3 regions of the Streptosporangium sp. NPDC020145 genome follow, and region 1 is predicted to be linked to each of the others. Evidence: predicted binding sites of a transcription regulator. Region 1 holds the regulator's gene; each other region holds the start of a gene.
The links. The regulator HrcA, encoded in region 1, represses chaperone genes, less so after heat shock. The targets are predictions, from matches to a motif close to TTGGCACTCTCNNNNNGAGAGTGCCAA.
Positions count from the first base shown of each region.

Region 2: ABZ463_RS38120 (von Willebrand factor type A domain-containing protein) is a predicted target of HrcA. The motif match lies at 1,287-1,313, and genes of this name have one in related genera.
Region 3: groES (co-chaperone GroES) is a predicted target of HrcA. The motif match lies at 949-975, and genes of this name have one in related genera.

Region 1 covers NZ_JBEXZT010000004.1:202,819-205,015, reverse strand. The annotation lists gene dnaJ (molecular chaperone DnaJ) at 1-762, opposite strand, end outside; gene hrcA (heat-inducible transcriptional repressor HrcA) at 775-1,788, opposite strand; gene ABZ463_RS09075 (hypothetical protein) at 1,984-2,197, shown strand, end outside.
Region 2 covers NZ_JBEXZT010000039.1:1,326-3,522, forward strand. The annotation lists gene ABZ463_RS38120 (von Willebrand factor type A domain-containing protein) at 1-1,168, opposite strand, end outside; gene ABZ463_RS38125 (asparagine synthase-related protein) at 1,424-2,197, shown strand, end outside.
Region 3 covers NZ_JBEXZT010000002.1:544,955-547,151, reverse strand. The annotation lists gene ABZ463_RS05070 (NAD(P)/FAD-dependent oxidoreductase) at 1-268, opposite strand, end outside; gene ABZ463_RS05065 (MarR family transcriptional regulator) at 369-881, shown strand; gene groES (co-chaperone GroES) at 1,065-1,376, shown strand; gene groL (chaperonin GroEL) at 1,467-2,197, shown strand, end outside.

The DNA of each region.
Region 1 (2,197 bases):
GACGATCTCCAGGAACAGGTCACCGGGCGGGCCGCCGCCGGGACCGATCTCGCCCTCGCCGGCGAGCTGGATGTGGGTGCCGTCCTCGACTCCCGCGGGGATGCGGACCTTGATGGTCCGCCGGGTGCGGACCCGGCCGTCGCCGGAGCACTCCTGGCAGGGGTTGCGGATGATCGAACCGAACCCGCCGCACTGCGGGCAGGGACGGGAGGTCATGACCTGGCCGAGGAAGGACCGGGTGACCTGGGAGACCTCGCCGCGCCCGTGGCAGACGTCACAGGTGTCGGGGTGGGTGCCCGCCGCCGCGCCGGAGCCGGTGCAGACCTCGCACAGGATCGCGGTGTCGACCACCAGCTCGCGGGTCGTGCCGAAGGCCGCCTCCCGCAGGTCGAGTTCGACCCTGATGGTGGCGTTGCGGCCCCTGCGGGCCCGCGAGCGGGGACCGCGCCCCGCGCCGCCGCCCGCCGCGCCGAAGAAGGCGTCCATGATGTCGCTGAAGGGGAAGCCGGCGCCGAAGCCTCCGGCGCCCGCGCCACCCGAGGAGAACGGGTCGGCGCCCATGTCGTACATCTGACGCTTGTTGGGGTCGGACAGCACCTCGTAGGCCTGGGTGATGTCCTTGAACCGCTCCTGGGTCTCAGGGTCGGGGTTCACATCGGGATGCAGCTCCCTGGCCAGGCGGCGGTAGGCCTTCTTGATCTCCTCCGCGCTGGCGTCGCGCCGCACCCCCAGGGTGCCGTAGTAGTCACTCTTAGTAGCCACTTAGTTGACCTCTTAGGATGCAGCCAGGATCTGGCTGACGTAGCGTGCCACCGCGCGCACCGCGCCCATCGTGACCGGGTAGTCCATACGTGTCGGACCCAGCACACCGAGCCGGGCCAGTTGCTTGCCACCCGAACCGTATCCGGCGGCGACGATGGATGTGCCCTGGAGACCCGTGTAAGGGTTCTCCGAGCCGATGCGCACCGTCAGCGCCGACAGGTCCGAGGTCTCACCGAGCAGGCGCATGAGCACCACCTGCTCCTCCAGGGCCTCCAGCACGTCGCGGAGCCCGACGGTGAAGTCGGCCCCCGCGAGATTGGCGGCCCCGGCGAAAACGATCTTCTCATCATGCCGGTCCACAAGGGACTCAAGCAGGACCGAAAGGATGGTGGCCGCGACGGGCCTGTCCTCGGCGGGCAGCCGTTCTGGCAGGTCGGCGACCATGTCGGGAACACTGGCCAGCCCGCAGCCGTCCAGGCAGGCGTTGAGCACCGCGCGCAGGTGCGCCACGCGGTTGTCGTCGATGACCTCCTGCAGCTCCACCACGCGCTGCTCGACCCGCCCGGTGTTGGTGATGAGCACGAACATCAGGCGGTGCTCGTTCAGCGGGACCAGCTCGACGTGGCGGACCTTGGAGTTGGAGATCGTGGGGTACTGGACCACGGCGACCTGACGGGTCAGCTGGGCCAGCAGCCGTACCGTGCGCATCACGACGTCGTCGAGGTCGACGGCGCCCGCGAGGAAGCTCTCGATGGCCCTCCTCTCCGCGCCGGACAGCGGCTTCACCTGGGAGAGGCGGTCGACGAACAGCCGGTAGCCCTTGTCCGTCGGCACCCGGCCCGCGCTGGTGTGGGGCTGGGCGATGTAGCCCTGCTCCTCCAGCACCGCCATGTCGTTGCGGATGGTCGCGGGGGACACACCCAGGTTGTGACGCTCCGCGAGAGCCTTCGAGCCGACCGGCTCATTGGTGGACACGTAGTCCTCGACGATGGCGCGTAGGACCGCCAGCTTGCGGTCGTCAACCAACGTGCTCACCTCCTACCTGCGCTCGGACGGGAAACGCCAGGTCTGGCACTCGGTGTTCCCGAGTGCCAAGTGTACGGCTCCAGCCCGGGGGGTGCGATAACACGGCACCAGGATGGGCGGGAGCGGGTCCTGGAGCAAGCCATTGTCAAGTCAGCTGCTATCGCTATCCAAGTGGTAAGGGCCACAATTAGGTATATGTCCAATGATTTCGGATCCCCTTCGGGTTACGGCACCCCCCAGCAGCCGTACGGCCAGCCCCACCAGCAGCAACAGCAGTACCAGCAGGGCGGCCCCTCCTTCGGCTACCCGCCCCCGGGATACGGCGCCCCCCAGGGCCCGCCGCCGAAGGTGAAGCCCAGCGTCGGCTGGATCGTCGGCGTGTGGCTGCTCTTCGTGCTGAGCGTGATCA
Region 2 (2,197 bases), on a different contig from region 1:
CGCCCTGGCGCAGCCGTACCTCGTACAGGGCCGTCACCGTGTGACCGGGGCCGACCTCGCCGCCGTCCTTGCTGTCGTCACGGAAGTCCTCGGCCGCGATCCGCCTGTTCTCGTAGCCGATCAGGTTGTAGGACTCGACCGTGGCGGGGTTGAACACGACCTGCGCCTTGGCGTCGCGGGCCCGCAGGTCGAGGGTGGCGGCGAGTTGCTCGACGAACACCTTGCGCGCGTCGTCGACCGAGCTGACGTAGACGGCGGCGCCGTCCCCGTTGTCGGCGAGTTGCTCCATCAGCTGGTCCCCGTAGTCACGGCCGACGCCGACGCACAGCAGGGTGATCTGCTTGCCCGCGTACTCCTCGACCCGGTCCAGGATGCCCTGCCAGCTGGTGTCGCCGTTGTTGGCCAGGCCGTCGGAGAGCAGGATGACCCGGTTGGTCGCCACCGGCCTGAAGGCCTTCGCCGCCTCCTGATACCCGGTGGTCAGCCCCGCCTCCAGGTTCGTCGAGGCCTGTACGGCCAGCCGCTCGACGGCCGCGTCCAGCTCCTGCCGTTCGGTCGCGGGGGTCATGGACAGCACGACCTGGGCCTGGTCGCTGAAGGCGACGATGGAGATCTTGTCCCCGGGCCCGAGCTGTCCGATGAGCCGGTGCAGCGCCTCACGGACCAGGTCGAGTCTGCCGGGTTCGCCCATCGAGCCGGAGACGTCGACCACGAAGGTCAGGTTCGCCGGGCGTCGTTCCCGTGACTGCGCCTGACGGGTGCGCAGACCGACCCTGAGCAGCGCCGTACCGTTGCCGGGCATCCGTGCGCCGTCCAGCTGTACGGAGAAACCGTCGTCCTCGGGTTCCCGGTAGTCCTGGCGGAAGGAGTTGACGAACTCCTCCGGTCTCACCCTGTCCCGCTCCGGGAGTCTGCCCTCCCCGATGGTGCGTCTGGCGTAGTCGTAGGAGGCGGTGTCCACGTCGAGGGCGAAGGTGGAGATCTGGTCGACGGTGGTGTCGTTCATGTCCTTGGACATGCCGGTGTCGTTCTCGCGTTCCTCGGGTGCCTGGGCGTTCGCGTCGCCCCTGGGCTGGGTGCTGGGCGACCTATTCGCCGAGCTCCCGCAGGCGGCCGTGACCCACAGGGCGAGGACGGCCAGGACGACGGCGAGCGTGCGTGGTTTCATGTTCGCCTCCACAGAGATTCACAAGGATTCGCCGTGATTTATCTGGATTTGCATGGATTCACGGGGACTCGCGGGATTCGCGCGCCATCCCGTACGACGACCCCCTCATGACCTGGGCCTGGCGCTTGACCCAAGCGAGCGCAAACCGTGCCCGGCGCGTGATCGGCCTCTCCCCGCTCGGCGCCTCAAGTGACCACACGTTTTCCTCATTAATCAGGCTTCGTGCGGAAAAAAGGGGACATAGGATTCGGGATCATGCGCGTGTATCTCGGACTGGCGGCCAAGCGTCCCGAAGCCGGAATTCCCGAGGCGGTGCTGCACACCGTGCGCGCCTCGATCGAGACCGCCTTCCCCGTCCCGGCCGAGGTCATCAGGCCCCGCGAGTGGCACAGGCCCGGCGTCAGCCTGTTCGCCTGGACCAACGAGCCCGACGACTCCCGGACTCCCCCGCTGCTGGCCACCGGCCACGACAGGGTGACCGGGGTCAACGGCAACCTGGCCGTGCCCGGCGACGTCGACCGGCTCGCGGGCGCCCCCGAACTGAGCGCCGAGGCGGTCGGCGGCTGCTTCTCGGTCTTCCGCGCGACCGGTACCGAACTGGCCGCCGCGACCGCGATCCACCGGGTCTGCCCGGTCTACTACGCCGAGACCCCGGACGTGCACGTGATCGGCAGCAGGGCTCTGCTGGTCAGCCTGGCCGCCTTCGGCGAGCGGATCGAGTGGGACGTGCTCGCCCTGCAGTCGATGATCCGGCAGGGCTACTTCCTGTCCGACGAGACGCCCTACCGGGGGGTCAGCGCGCTGCCGCCCTCCTCGACCGTCACCGTCAGGGGCGGCAGCCGTACGGTCACCGAGGCGCCGCTGCCGGTCGCCGTCGCCGCGCCGTCCTCGGCCAGGCGGCGCAGGGCCCTCATCGGGGGGCTGGCCGACGCCCTGCTGACCTCGGTCGAGCCGCTGCGCGCGGCCGGCGAGCCGGTCAACCTCGCCCTCACCGGCGGCCGGGACAGCAGGCTGGCCGCCGCGGTGCTG
Region 3 (2,197 bases), on a different contig from region 1:
CCGTCCTGCGCCGTTCGGTCAGCACGTTGAAGTGGGCGGGCGTCCTGGCGCAGGTGGCGGTGTAGGTGTCGAACAGCTCGGGGGGCAGGCACTCGCGGAGCGCCTGGTTGCCCGTCGGGTCGATGCCGACGCGGTAGCCGTGCACGCCGTCGGCGCGGGTGCGGTCGCGTTCGTAGACCGCGACCGAGATCCCGGCGCGCCGCAGGCCGTGGGCCAGGCACATTCCGCCGGTGCCCGCACCGATGACGATCACGTGGAGAGGGGACACGGGTCTCCCTTGGAGGACGGGTCTGGACAGGGGTGTTCTCCTCGAACGCCATGTATCTTGATGTTCGAGGCATATTTAGCTTGATGGTCGAGAGGCTTGAATGTCAAGGGAAAATGGTCCCGCGCATGGGGACGGCGCTCTCAGGGCGGAGCTGGGGCGGGAGGTCCAGGCGGGTCAGACGGCCGTCGACGCCTTCGACGAGGCGGTCGCGATCCACCTCGGGGTGAACAGGACCGACCTGCGCTGCCTGGAGATCCTGGTGCGCGAGGGGTCTGAGGGGAACGTCACACCCAGCGTCCTCGGGACGGGCCTGGGGCTCACCACGGGCAGCGTCACCGCGATGCTCGACCGCCTCGAACGGGCCGGATACCTGACGCGCTCCCCCGATCCCGGGGACCGCAGGAAGGTGGTCGTGCGCGCCACCCCCGAGACCCTCGCGAAGGTCGAGGAGCTGTACGGTCCCGTCGTCGAACGGGGGAAGCGGCTGATCTCGGGTTACTCCGACGAGGAGATCCGTTTCGTGCTGGGTTTCCTGCGCGGTTCGCGGGAGCTGTACGAGACCGAGATCGCGCGGGTCAGAGGCCTGCCCGCGGCGGGGCGGCGCAGGGTTTGAGGTTCGCGTACCCAGTGCGGAGGCGGTTCGTGTTGACTGTCAAGGCCTCCTTGCATACTGTTCCGTATTGGCACTCTCCCGGTGAGAGTGCCAAACATACGCGACGAGGCAGGTCTGACACCCGCGACGGCAGACCGCTGGTCGCCTCTTCTAGATCATTCAAATCTGAAGGGGAGGTCCGACGTGACGACCGCCACCAAGGTTCCCGTTAAGCCGCTCGGCGACCGCATCGTGGTCCAGCCGCTTGAGGCCGAGCAGACCACTGCTTCCGGTCTCGTCATCCCGGACACCGCCAAGGAGAAGCCGCAGGAGGGCAAGGTCCTCGCTGTCGGCCCTGGCAACTGGGACGAGGACGGCGACAAGCGCATTCCGCTCGACGTCAAGGAGGGCGACGTCGTCCTCTACAGCAAGTACGGCGGCACCGAGGTGAAGTACGGCGGCGAGGAGTACCTCGTGCTCTCCGCCCGTGACGTGCTCGCCATCATCGAGAAGTAACCGACACTTCGCAGAGATGACGTATCGAGCCCCGGGTCGCGCGAGCGCCCGGGGCTTTGATGCGCCGACGTGCTTTCAGAGAGGACCACAATGCCCAAGATCCTGTCCTTCGAGGAGGACGCGCGCCGCGCTCTTGAGCGTGGTGTCAACGCCCTCGCCGACGCGGTCAAGGTGACCCTCGGCCCCCGTGGCCGCAATGTCGTCATCGACAAGAAGTTCGGCGCGCCGACCATCACCAACGACGGTGTCACCATCGCGCGTGAGGTCGAGCTGGAGAAGCCGTACGAGAACCTCGGCGCCCAGCTCGCCAAGGAGGTCGCGACCAAGACCAACGACGTCGCCGGTGACGGCACGACCACCGCGACCGTCCTCGCCCAGGCGATGGTCCGCGAGGGCCTGCGCAACGTCGCGGCCGGCGCCCAGCCGCTGTCCCTCAAGCGCGGCATCGACCTGGCCGCCAAGGCCGTCAGCGACAAGCTGATCGACTCGGCCAGGCCGGTCGAGGACAAGAAGGAGATCGCCCACGTGGCGACGATCTCCGCGCAGGACGCCAAGATCGGTGAGCTGATCGCCGAGGCGTTCGACAAGGTCGGCAAGGACGGCGTCATCACCGTCGAAGAGTCCAACACCATGGGCCTCGAACTGGAGTTCACCGAGGGTCTCCAGTTCGACAAGGGTTACCTTTCGCCCTACATGGTGACCGACCAGGAGCGGATGGAGGCGGTTCTCGAAGACCCCTACATCCTGATCAACCAGAACAAGATCGCTTCGGTCGCGGACTTCCTGCCGCTGCTGGAGAAGGTCGCGCAGACCAAGAAGGC